Regions from separate parts of the Glutamicibacter sp. AOP5-A2-18 genome, predicted to be linked through region 2. Evidence: riboswitches for the same ligand, from Rfam matches in the RefSeq annotation. Region 2 holds a riboswitch; the other holds the start of a gene.
The links. A riboswitch is a leader RNA that binds a small molecule or an ion and turns the genes downstream of it on or off. The one in region 2 is predicted to bind S-adenosylmethionine.
Positions count from the first base shown of each region.

Region 1 (6,306 bases), 2.7 Mb from region 2:
TCGTGCCACCACACGTCACGGCCTTCGGTCCAAGGGATCTCATCGCCGGTGCGGCGAATGACCAAGACCTTCTCGATATTGTTCTCACCGGAGACCGCCTGATCGGCATTGGCCTTAACCGCAACTGTGGTGCCACGTCGGTACTGGCCATCGGTGGTGACCAGTACTTTGGCCTTGGTGTCTTCTACTCGGAACTTCAGCGCTTCGGCCGAGAAGCCACCGAAGACCAATGAATGAATGGCTCCGATGCGCGCGCAGGCCAGGGTGATGACGATAGTTTCAATCAACACCGGCAGGTAGATAACGACACGGTCGCCCTTGACTACACCCAGAGCTTCCAAAGCATTGGCTGCTTGGCTGATGCGCTCTTGCAGGTTTTTGTAGGTGACGGTCTGTCGGTCACCGGGTTCGCCTTCAAAGTACAGCGCGACTTTGTCTCCGCGGCCAGCAGCGACGTGGCGGTCAGCGCAGTTGACCGCAGCGTTGAGTTGGCCACCTAAGTACCACGAGATTTCTGGACCACGCTTGGCAGCTGCGTCGGCTGGGACGATTTGGCTAGTGGTGTGCCAGTTGGTATCCCAATCGAGGAGGTTTGCCGCTTCGTCCCAGAATGCTTGGCGTGCTTCCTCTGAGGCCAGCGTTGAGGTGGATGCCGATTCGATGGTCATGACAGAAAATTTCCTTGATGTGTTTTTTGGTTGGCGAAGTTGAATTGGGACAGCGGGAACTCTTAGGTCCAACGTTTAATGGCCCAGCGTTCTGCTATCGAGAGCAGGGCGTCGGTAATTTTTCCGAAGATGGCCAACAAGATGATGGTCATGATCAGTCGGTCCAGTCGGCCGTTGTTCTGCGAATCAGTCAGCAGGAAGCCCAGACCCATCGAAGCGCCGAGTAATTCAGCGGCAACAAGGAAGAGCCAAGACTGCGCTAGGGCTAGGCGCAGCCCGGAGAAAATCGAAGGCACCACCGCAGGAAGCTGCACCGTACGCAGCAACTTGATTCCGTTCAGCCCGAAAGATCGGGCGGCTTCTACCAGCTGGGCATCCACATGACGAAGAGCCAAGGCCACGGTGGTGAAGACGGGGAAGAATGCACCAATGATCACTAGGGTGACTTTGGAGTCTTCACCCATTTTCATCCACAGCACCAGCAGCGGGACCCATGCTAAGGATGGCACCGCACGCAACGCACTAATGCTCAAACGCAACAGAGCATCAGCCAATTTGGACAGGCCGACCAGTGCGCCAAGCAGTAGACCGAGCAAGGAACCAAAGAAGAATCCAAGCAATACACGTTGCGTGGAAATGCCAATGTGTTTGCCAAGATCTCCGTCACGCAATAGCTCAACTGCTGCAGTGACTACAGAAGTGGGGGTGGGCAAAGTCCAAGGAGCGACGATTCCAGTGGACGTCACGACCTGCCAGATCACCAGAACAATAACCGGCAAGATCAGGGATAACAACCAGTGTGGAGCGCGCAAGATGGTGGCAGAGACTCCGGATTTAGCCTTCTTCGGATTTCTCGTGGAGACGGTGGTGCTCATTGCTGACTACTCTCCGGAAATTTTGGTTGGGTCAGCTTTGGTAGCAAATTGGTCATCAACCAAAGTTGCTAGGGCCTCGTCTACGGATTCCTGCTTGGAGACATCGCCGCTGGCGACCAAGGTGGGCGCGATAGTCTTCAAGACTTTGGTGTACTCGGTTCCGGGAACGGCCGATACGTCCAAGTTGGAACGTTCTTCGATGACAGTGGCGGCAACCTTAGGATCTAGACCGGCAACATCAGCCAAGATCTTGGCGGTCTCTTCTGGATGCTTGCCCGACCATTCGCGTGCTTTCTCGTAGGAGTCAACGACCAGCTGGGCTAGTTCGGGGCTCTGCTTGATGAAGTCTTCGCGAGCATTAAGTGCACCGTAGGTGTTGAAATCTAGGTTGCGATACAGCAGCTTCGCACCGTCTTGTTCGGCTGCGGCCATGATGGGATCTAGTCCGCTCCAAGCGTCAACCGAACCGTTGACCAACGCGGTACGACCGTCCGCGTGTTGCAGATTCTGTACGGTGATGTCCTTTTCGCTCAGACCTGCCTGCTCTAGTGCTTGAAGCAGGAAGAAGTAAGGATCGGTGCCTTTAGTGGCGGCCACAGTTTTGCCCTTGAGGTCTTTCACCGATTTGATCTTGGAGTCCTTAGCAACCACCAGAGCGGCCCATTCTGGCTGCGAATACAGGTCGATAGTCTTGATCGGTGAACCGTTGGACCGGGCTAACAAAGCGGCGGATCCTGCGGTGGAGCCAACATTCACTGCGTCAGCACGTAATGCTTCATTGGCCTTGTTAGAGCCAGCGGACTGAACCCATTCCACCTTGACGCCTTGATCCTTAGCGGCGTCGTCGAGCCAACCTTTTTCTTTGATGACCAGGCTCAGCGGGTTGTAGGTGGCGAAGTCAATGGACAGGGTCTTATCTGATCCTGAGGCCGTAGCGTTTTCTCCGGCGCAACCGGTCAGGGCAGTAGCCCCGATCAACAGTGCTGCGGTGGCAAGTGCGGTACGTCGAGTGAAGCGGTGCGAAAGCATAATAATCCTCTAAATTGTGCGTGCGGGTAAGCGACAGCTATGTCGCTGATGGAGTAGATCAGGGGGAATCGGTGTTAAACGTCAATGGTTAGTCGGGTCCACACCAAGAAGTCGAAGCAATCCTGCGCGGTGAGCGATGAACTGATCTTCGTTGTGTTTGCGAGGATGAGAAGCGCTCATTGAGAGTTCTTTAATGACGGTGGCCGCGGTATCTTGACCCTCACGTCCCAGGACGATGACTCGGTCAGCCAAGGTCAACGCCTCGTCCACGTCGTGGGTGACCATAAGAATTGTGGTGGGGAAGGAAGCATGGATGGAGAGCAATAGATCTTGCATTTTCAGCCGCGTCAAAGCGTCCAGTGCGCCGAAGGGTTCATCAAGTAGCAGCACTCCAGGGCGCCGTGCCAAGGCACGAGCCAGCGAGACGCGCTGAGCCATACCACCTGAAATTTCGCGCGGGCGAAGATCTGTCGCGTGGCTGAGCCCGGTCAGCTCGATTAATTCATCAATCAGTTCAGCACCGTCGGCCTTGCTGGTACCTGGCGCGAGGCCCAAAGCGATATTTTCTCGGACCGATCGCCACGGTAGTAGTCGTGGTTCCTGAAATGCGACCGCACATAGTTCGTTGATGCCATCTACGTTGCGTTTTCCGGTACGGATGGATCCGGTGGATGGTTGGTCCAACCCGGAGACCGCGCGAAGCAGTGTGGACTTGCCGCAGCCGCTAGCTCCAAGGATCGCAACAACTTGGCCCGCGGGGATCTGCAAGTTGATATCGCTGAGGACCGCGCGGCTTTCACTTTTGGTGGTGAAGGTGCGCGAAACATTGCTGAATTCCACGTCTAAAGCGGTCGAGGTGTGCGCTTGAGGCAGTGCAAGGCTAAGAGCCATGATCATCTCCATCGGTCCTGGCGGTAGCACCGGCCTATGGAGTGTGTCATCCATAGGTGGTTGCTGCGGCGTCACTGAGCCAGATCTCTCGGCCGCTCGGGATGGTTACGTGTCCATTACAGGCTTTCGAACGATTTGAAAGCAAATCTTGCGTAACATGAAAAATCTTCGATAACTACGTCACATGCGCGGGTTATTTCGTTATTTATTTCATTAGAAGGCTGTTTAATCGATAGTTGGGGATTCTTGGCAAGTCATCTTCGATATGACGCGTCATTGACTGTGCAACGCAACTGTCAAGCCACCTGGTCTGAACAATGAAATGTGACTTCGTGGCTTGGAATGATTGCTTTGTTACGGCTACAAATGAATGACAACCCATCCAGAGCGGCTGAGAGATCTGGCTCGACGACGCCGCAGCAACCACCCGAATCGCGGGACGGTGCTACCGCCAGGACCGATGGAAAGAATTGAGGACTTCAATGTCATTTGGCGAGTCGCCGAACACTTCCGGTTTGGACTTCAACCAGCTCAGCGATCCTTCGCAGGCTAGCGCCATGGGACTAGATGACTTCGAAGAGCAACTGTCTACGCGGCAACTACTCAAAGTCACTCCCGGTCCGGGCGCGGACGAACAGTATGACCGTTTGGCTGAAATTTTCCGTCCGGTATTCGCTCAGATCGCGTCGACCGCACGGGACCGCGATCGCAACCGCGTGCTACCTTTTGAACAGGTAGGCCTGCTGAACCGCGACCGCTTTGGTGCGCTGCGCATTCCAGTTTCTGAGGGCGGCTACGGCGCACGTCTGGTTGACGTGTTCCGCCTGCTGATTGAACTTTCCGAGGCTGATTCCCATGTTGGCCAGCTCTGGCGAGCACACATCGCCTTTGTGGAGAGCATTCTGATTCTTGAAGATCAAGAGCTGCGCAACAAGTGGGTTACCCGTATTGCTGCCGGTCAGATTGTCGGCAATGCGTACACCGAACGTGGCGGCAACGCACTAGGTACGCTGAACACCAAGGTCACCGAGTCTGATGGCCGCTGGCTAGTTGACGGTGAAAAGTACTACTGCACCGGCACCATCTTTGCCGACTGGACCGCAGTGGCAGTGGCCCATCCAGAAAAGGCTGGCCGGCAGATTGCCGTCGTTTCCACCCAACGCAGTGGCGTAAAAATCCTTGACGATTGGGATGGGTTTGGTCAGGGGCTGACCGGTACCGGCACCACCGAGTTCCATCAGGTGCCCGTGGACTGTTTTATCCCACAGGCAACTAACGACTCCGAAGCTGCGATCTACCAGCTGGTCCTCACCGCAGTGCAAGCAGGTATTGCCCGCGCCGCGCTGAACGATCTGCGCCAGTCGGTCCAGAACCGTACCCGTATCTTCACCACCGGCACAGGCGTTCCTGCCTACCGCGAACCACAGGTACTTCAGCTGGTCGGCGAAGTCTCAGCAGAGTCCTTCGCCGTCGACTCGGTAGTGATTGGCGCAGTACTAGAAGTTGAAGCAGCACTGGTAGACCCAGGACTGAACGACGAGGAACGCTACGCGGTCTGTGAACTATCGGCTAACCGCGCCCAGACCATCGTGCAACCGTTGGTGCTCGGAGCAACCAGCAAACTCTTTGACGGTTTAGGGGCCTCATCAACCAGCATTGTGTGCAACCTAGATCGGCACTGGCGTAACGCACGAACCATCGCCACCCACAACCCGGCCATGTACAAGGCGCGCATCGTGGGGGACTACGAAATCAATGCGGTTCAGCCTCAACGTCTCTTGGTCACCGGCGAAGACAGCAACCACCAAAACTACGGCGCCTAAGCGCCTAATTTCTAATTTCACCAATACAGATTCACGGCAAGGAGAACACCTATGAGCACGAAGCGCGAAATTCTCTTCAACGCATTCGACATGAACTGCGTGGTGCACCAGTCGCCAGGTCTGTGGCGTCACCCAGATGACAAAGCCTCAACGTACAACACCATCGGCTACTGGACCCACCTAGCGAAGGTGCTAGAAAAGGGTAAGTTCGACGGCCTGTTTATTGCCGACGTACTAGGTACCTACGATGTCTTTAACGGCACCAACGAATCCCCACTGCGCTCGGGCGCACAGGCACCGGTTAATGACCCGATGATGCTGGTCTCGGCCATGGCTGCAGTAACTGAAAACTTGGGCTTCGGCGTCACCGCCGGAACCGCCTATGAGCACCCATATGCTTTTGCCCGTCGTCTGGCTACCTTGGATCACCTCACCGATGGTCGTGTGGGTTGGAACGTGGTCACCGGTTACTTGCCTTCGGCCGCCCGCAATATGGGCCAAGAAGACCAGATGGAACACGACGAGCGTTATGACCACGCCGACGAATACCTCGAAGTGGTCTACAAGTTGCTTGAAGGCTCGTGGGAAGATGACGCGGTTCAGAACAACAAGGAAACCGGGATCTACACGGACCCGGAAAAGGTGCACAATATTGAGCACGAGGGCAAGTACTTTAAGGTGCCCGGTATTGCTATCACTGAGCCGTCCACCCAGCGCACCCCGGTGATCTACCAGGCCGGCGCTTCTTCACGTGGCATCAAGTTCGCCTCACAGAACGCTGAAGCAGTATTTGTTACCAGCCCTACCCGCGAAATCCTCAAGGCTACGGTCACCAAGATTCGTGACGCTGTTGAGGCTGCTGGCCGCGACCGTTACGACGTGAAGATTTTCGCCATGCAGACCATCATCACCGATGAGACCTCTGAAAAGGCTCAGGCCAAGTACGAAGACTACAAGTCCTACGCGGACGTCGAAGGTGCACAGGTACTGATCTCCGGTTGGATGGGCGTTGACCTCTCA
Region 1 is NZ_JBQSVW010000001.1:286,107-292,412, forward strand. It holds gene acs (acetate--CoA ligase) at 1-668, opposite strand, end outside; gene ACT3RW_RS01375 (ABC transporter permease) at 731-1,543, opposite strand; gene ACT3RW_RS01380 (aliphatic sulfonate ABC transporter substrate-binding protein) at 1,550-2,572, opposite strand; gene ACT3RW_RS01385 (ABC transporter ATP-binding protein) at 2,654-3,463, opposite strand; SAM riboswitch class I at 3,469-3,571, opposite strand; SAM riboswitch class I at 3,839-3,930, shown strand; gene ACT3RW_RS01390 (acyl-CoA dehydrogenase family protein) at 3,946-5,286, shown strand; gene ACT3RW_RS01395 (LLM class flavin-dependent oxidoreductase) at 5,338-6,306, shown strand, end outside.
Region 1: another riboswitch for S-adenosylmethionine. It lies ahead of ACT3RW_RS01385 (ABC transporter ATP-binding protein); the one in region 2 lies ahead of ACT3RW_RS14395 (OsmC family protein).

Region 2 (6,306 bases):
AGCAACATCAATCAGCAACCTGCTCCAATGGAGCAATACCCCGCCCCGTACCTACCACCAAAGTCGTTCCTGACGACGTGGCTTCTGTCCCTCCTTCTGGGCGGACTGGGCATTGACCGTTTTTACCTGGGCAAGATTGGCACCGGAATACTCAAGCTGATCACGCTTGGCGGTTTTGGACTCTGGTCAGTCATTGACCTGATCATCATTCTTTGCGGAGGGATGACCGACAAGTACCGCCGTCCGTTGGTGGGCTACGCACAGCACAAGATGCTGGCGTGGATCATCAGCATTGTTTTGATTGTCCTTGGCGGAATCATGGGAATCACCGGAATTAACGGTGCTGCTTCAGATTCTCCATCTACTAGCTCAGCTCCAACTGTGGTTGACCAGCCTGCCGCTAGTTCAACCACAGCTGCTGAAGAGTCTGCAGAGGAAGAGCCAGCCGCCGAGGTGGAGCCAGCGGACGCGACCTGGCAGGAAGTAATCACCATTGACGGTAAGTCCGATAAGTCCAGCCAGGTCTTTGAGCTCACCGGAAACGAAGCGCGAATGACCTACAGCTTCAAGGGTGGCGAAGACATGTCTTTGGGTTCCATCTACCTCCTGGATGAAGGAACCGATCTGATGAAGGACGGTGGACTTCCTGAAGCTATGATCGATGGCCCGATCAGTGAAGAATCTGCACTTCACAAGTCTGCAGGAAAGTACTACCTAGATGTGAACGCTGCAAACTTTGATGGCTGGAGCGTCACCATCGAAGAAAAGCGCTAACAAAGATTTCGTGTCCATTAGTCGGGGACTAGTGGACACGAAAACATGCTCGGACAGGATCTCCTTGGGGAGAGATCCTGTCCGGGTTTAAAACACAGACTGTAGCCCACACAAGTCTTGGACTCTTGCGGGCTCCGGTCTGTTCGCGTCTGACAGATTGGGTGAAATTCGGCAGTCAGTTCACGTGAACTATCGACCGAGCCAACCAGCGACCCACTCGAAAGTGAACATTCAGCACCGGAATATTTACTGGTCCTATCGACTGTTTCCCAATGTGAAAAGGGCTTGGTCTACCTGCCGAGCAGTCCACTTTTCATCATGTTCTGCAGCGACAGCTATCAATTTCTGCAATACATCCATGTACCTCGAATATCGGCCACTCTTGTTTGACAGTTCTATGCCGAGCAACGTCAGTCCATGATGTGCGCGACGATCATAAATAGCCATTCGAGTTGGTGCAGCAGCGACAATGACCGATGAAGCCAGAGCATCTCCTGACTTGAATCCAGGGATGGAACCGATTGCGCTTCGCGCTTGCCTAGCTGCATCGGGAACACTAAGCGCCTCGTTATTAGCAAACCTGAACACGTTTTCCGTGGCCCCGCGCACTTCTAGATCAGGAGTGTTCAGCAACGCTTTTGCCCAGCGGGTGTTTGCCTGGAGTCGCTTCCACAACAGGAGAGAGCCAATGTCGGCTTTTCCTAACGAACCAGATGCGACAAAACGTTCCGTGATCTCTAGAAGTACCTCGTCGTAGTGCTCTGACGTGTCAGTGATGTAGTTTCGATAGGAATTAGAGAGATGGAGCCAGAGTTCGTTTTCGTTGGCAGGAGGAAGCGTCAGTGGCGAGTTCATGATTGCATCCTGACAGTAAGAGCTGAAATCGAGTAATTTGAGATCGTCGACGACAACCCGAGGCTGTTTTACCGTGGCACCGTGTTGACCTTCAATGAAGTATAAATCGTACTTTATTGCAACCTGCGTCACATATATCTGATATGTTTTGAGAGAGCGACGGGGCTCCCTTTTGGAGACCACGCCGGGCACAAGCCGGAGTGATGAGTTCCCGTCGGTGCACTATCGACACTTTTTTGCGAGGGAATTCATGAGTCAACTCTTTGACCTGTCCGGACGACTGGCCCTAGTAACCGGGTCTTCGCGTGGCATCGGCCGCGAACTAGCCCGCGCCTTAGCCGACGCCGGCGCCACCATCATCCTGCACGGCCGCGACGAGCAACGTCTAGCTGCAACCACCGCCGAATTCAGCGCGCAGTACGGTGCCGAAAAAATCCATAGCGTCTGCTTTGATGTCACCGATGATGCCGCCGTGCGCGAGAACATCGCAAGCATCGAAAAAGACCTCGGCGCCATCCGCATTTTGGTGAACAACGCCGGAATTCAGCACCGCGTCCCGATGCTGGAGTTAGAACTTGCAGACTGGCAGCGCGTCATTGACACCAACCTGACCAGTGCATTCCTCGTTGGCCGCGAAGTGGCTCGCGGCATGGTGGAGCGTGGCGAAGGCAAGATCATCAACATCTGCTCGGTGCAAACCGATCTAGCCCGACCCACCATTTCTGCGTACACCGCGGCCAAGGGCGGCCTGCGCAACCTCACCCGCGCGATGACCGCAGAATGGGCCGGAGCCGGTTTGCAGATCAACGGCATTGCCCCGGGATACATCCACACCGAGATGACCCAAAACCTGGTGGATGACGAAAAGTTCAACTCGTGGATTCTTGGCCGCACCCCGGCTGCTCGCTGGGGCACCGTCGCAGATTTGGCGGGCCCGGCAGTATGGCTAGCCTCCGACGGGTCGAACTACGTCAACGGCCAGACCATCTTCATCGACGGAGGTATGAGCGTTGTCGTCTAATACCTTGACCAACAGCACCGTGGCCGTGGTGGCTCACGCTGCAGGGGATCTGCGGGTCGAGCAGATCGCCGTGGCAGAACCAGCAGCTGATGAAGCACGTATAGCCATTGCCTTTGGTGGTATCTGCGGGTCAGACCTGCACTACTGGAGCCATGGCGCCGCCGGGGAATCCATCCTTAAAGCACCTATGATTCTGGGCCACGAAATTGTTGGCACGGTCATCCAAGCTGCAGCTGACGGCACCGGTCCACAAGCTGGCACCAACGTGGCCGTTCACCCAGCCACCCCGGGGGAAACCGGCGAGGCCTACCCCAGCGAACGCCCGAACCTTTCCCCAGGCTGCACCTACCTGGGTTCGGCCGCACGCTATCCCCACACCGAGGGTGCCTTTGCTCGTGAAGTGAACCTGCCCGCCCGGATGCTTCGCGCACTGCCTGCAGGACTTTCACTTGAAGATGCAGCACTGGCAGAACCGGCGGCCGTCGCCTGGCACGCGGTGTCTCGCGCTGGAGAAATTAAAGGCAAACGCGCCTTGGTAATTGGCGCGGGTCCGATCGGTGCGCTGGCTATCGCTGTGCTCAAGCGCGGCGGAGCAGCAGAGATCATTGCAGTGGATATGCACGAGAAACCGTTAGAGATCGCCCGGGAACTGGGTGCCACCGCTACCTTGCGCGCCGATGATACCGAGGCGATTGCCAAGGTCGCAGCGGACGTGGTCATTGAAGCCAGCGGTAACTACCGTGGGTTGGCTTCAGCCGTTCGCGGAGCGGTACGCGGCGGTCGAGTAGTAATGGTCGGACTGCTACCCACCGGCGAGCAACCAGCACTGATCTCATTGGCCATCACCCGCGAGCTAGAACTGGTCGGTTCCTTCCGCTTTAACGACGAAATCGACCAGGTGCTTGCAGCTCTGGCTGATGGATCCTTACAGATCTCCGCCGCGGTCACTCACCAGTTCCCGGTGGACCAAGCATTACAAGCTTTTGAAACGGCCAAGGATTCGGCCAGCTCAGGCAAAGTACTGCTGGATTTTCGTAGCGAATAAGCGCAACTAGCAAGATCACGCGCTCGTGGCGGTGGCCCCATAATTATGGGGCCACCGCCACGAGCGGTTTTAGAGCAAGATCGTATTAGTTCGCGCCAGCGATATGCACCGAGGTGCTGACCGGGACCGGATTGGTGAACAGATCTAGCACTGGGCAGTGAGCATCCACAGCCTGGCGTAGTTCTTCATAACGCTCGGCGGATTCAGGACCAGCGATGTGCACCTGCAAGTCCACGGAGGAGAAGCCCGGACGAATTGTTTCATCAATGCCAAACAGGCCACGAACATCAAGCTGGCCATCAGCGGTGATCTGCACATCATCTACTTGGATGCCCAAGTTTTCCGCGTACAGACGGTAAACAACTACTTGGCAGGAAACCAACGCTGCCAAGGCATATTCCACCGGGCTGGCCGCGATGTCGCTGCCTCCCAGTGCAGCTGGTTCATCAACGGTAAAGCTGTGCTTGCCGGCCCTGATGTTACTGGCAACAGAGCCGAAGCCTTCGCCACGAACACTAAACGTGAGTTGTGCGCTCTGTGGGGCTGCCGAAATGCGTTCACCCCACCCAGCGTCAGCTTCTTGCAAACGCGCAGAACGGTCTTCGGCTACGGAAAGTTTCTTGGTTGTGGTAGGCATAAGAGGTGTTCCCCTTTTCTGACGCAAGGGTGCGCCATCGTTTACGCTTCTTGACTCTCAAGATGCGTCGAATCTTCACCTGGGGCACCCCGCACAATGACTAGAGGGTTGCCGTCCACTCAGCCAGGGCCGTAGTGAGTGGAACTCGTGATTCAGTGATTCATTTTTATCCTTGAGTACCGCTGCGAGTAAAGCATTCGCTTAACTTTTCGTCATTACGAAGCTGTCGGTAACCGTCGATAGGATGGAGGGTAGCAACCGGCTCTATTGCGTACACAACGATTGGCGGATATGGAATACCAGCTGACTATCAAAAACTTGGACTTGGTACTGGACCAGGACACGTTGGAGATTGGTGCGTTCTACTATCAGTCGGGAAAGGTCTCGCACGTTGAACGCCACGTTGAAGCCGGTCTTACTCAAGTGCGCGGACAGGTGCTCGGCGCGCAGGTGAACGCAACCTTCCGATTTGAAGCGCAAGGGATTTCATTTGAAGGTGGTTGCAGCAAACACCCCACCAGTACTCGCTGCGAAGAAGTCGCCGCGTTATTGATTGAAACCATTAACGAAGATGATGAGCCTCTGTACGTTACCGACGGTGCGGTGCGGCCGCATGACTGGCAACGTCAAGCGGTGCCGCAGTGGGAACGTAGTCTTAACCGCCTATTGCCCGTCATTGATGATGAACCGGACGTCGCCCAAGAGCCGCTGGGCCTCATTCTAAAAATCGTCAGCGAACCACGCTACGGCAGCGATGATGTCCTGACCCTTCAGGCCCGTCCGGCGCGACAAGGTACCAAGAGCCCATGGATTCAGACAGGAGTGAGCTGGAAGTCTGTGGCCTTTGACAAGCGGTTCTCCAAAGAACAGCGCCGTGCCATTAGCGAACTAGACCAGCTACGAGAGCAGGCTGAAAAGCAAAAATACGGTTATGTCTGGGACGTCAAAGACTGGATCTCGCTAATGGATTTGCCGGGCAAAGATTTGCTCGAAGCTTTCGTTGCGCTGCAAGCAGCCGGAGTGCAGATCATCAACGGAAGTAGCAACGCCAAGCCCGCTGTGACCTTCAGCCCTGAGCCGGCGAATGCTTTTGTAGATCTGCGCCGTGGTGAAGACGGGTTGACCATGGAGGGGTTCATTTCCGCACCTGATCCACAAGACTCACATGTACTGCCCGTCGGAAATCCACCGACATTTTTGGTGTACTCGGCTAAGCCGTTGGCCAAGGCTAAAGACTGGGGACTGGCAGAATTTGCTGAGCCTGTTTCAGCAGAACTTGCCTCTTTTATTGCTTCTGGAGTTCAGTTCGTTCCAGCAGCAGACGTTCCGCGTTTTGAGGAAAAACATCTGGAACGCATGCGCCACTTGGCCCCGCTGAAAAGCGTCGACGTGAGCTATAAAATTCCTGCCCCTGCTCGTCCCGTCCTGAGGCTGGCTGTATCTAGCAGCCCAGAAGTTGTCGCCCTGCGCTATTCGTGGAAGTACCCGTCCAAGGCGCCACGGCAACGTGGCATCGAGAAGGAAATCCTTGCCTCGATCAAGGACAAGCTTGGAGACGACGCTGCCTTGGGACCGGTGAACTCCTCGGGCATTTTTGAAGATCAAGACCTGAGCATCTCTCAGTCCATCGACTTCTTGGTTTATACCCTTCCGCTGCTCGAAGAGCACCCGGACGTATTGATCGAAGCGCAAAACCGACTGCCCAAGTACCAAATAAATGATGCACCAGCCACCGTTGCCGTTGAAGCCGGAGAAAGCACCGGAGACTGGTTCGACCTTTCCATTGAAGTCACCATTGATGAGGTCAAGGTACCTTTCCCTCAACTACTCGCAGCGCTGACTCGGCATGAGGACTACCTTGTCTTAGATGATCTGACCGTCATTCCCATCGCCGGTGCTGACTTTGCTCAGCTACGTCAGTTGGTCAATGAAGCTGGGGAACTGGGCACAGTTGAAGGCGATACGATTCGCATC
Region 2 is NZ_JBQSVW010000001.1:2,994,686-3,000,991, reverse strand. It holds gene ACT3RW_RS14415 (TM2 domain-containing protein) at 1-774, shown strand, start outside; gene ACT3RW_RS14410 (hypothetical protein) at 1,030-1,761, opposite strand; gene ACT3RW_RS14405 (SDR family oxidoreductase) at 1,880-2,650, shown strand; gene ACT3RW_RS14400 (L-idonate 5-dehydrogenase) at 2,640-3,695, shown strand; gene ACT3RW_RS14395 (OsmC family protein) at 3,781-4,332, opposite strand; SAM riboswitch class IV at 4,365-4,485, opposite strand; gene ACT3RW_RS14390 (DEAD/DEAH box helicase) at 4,600-6,306, shown strand, end outside.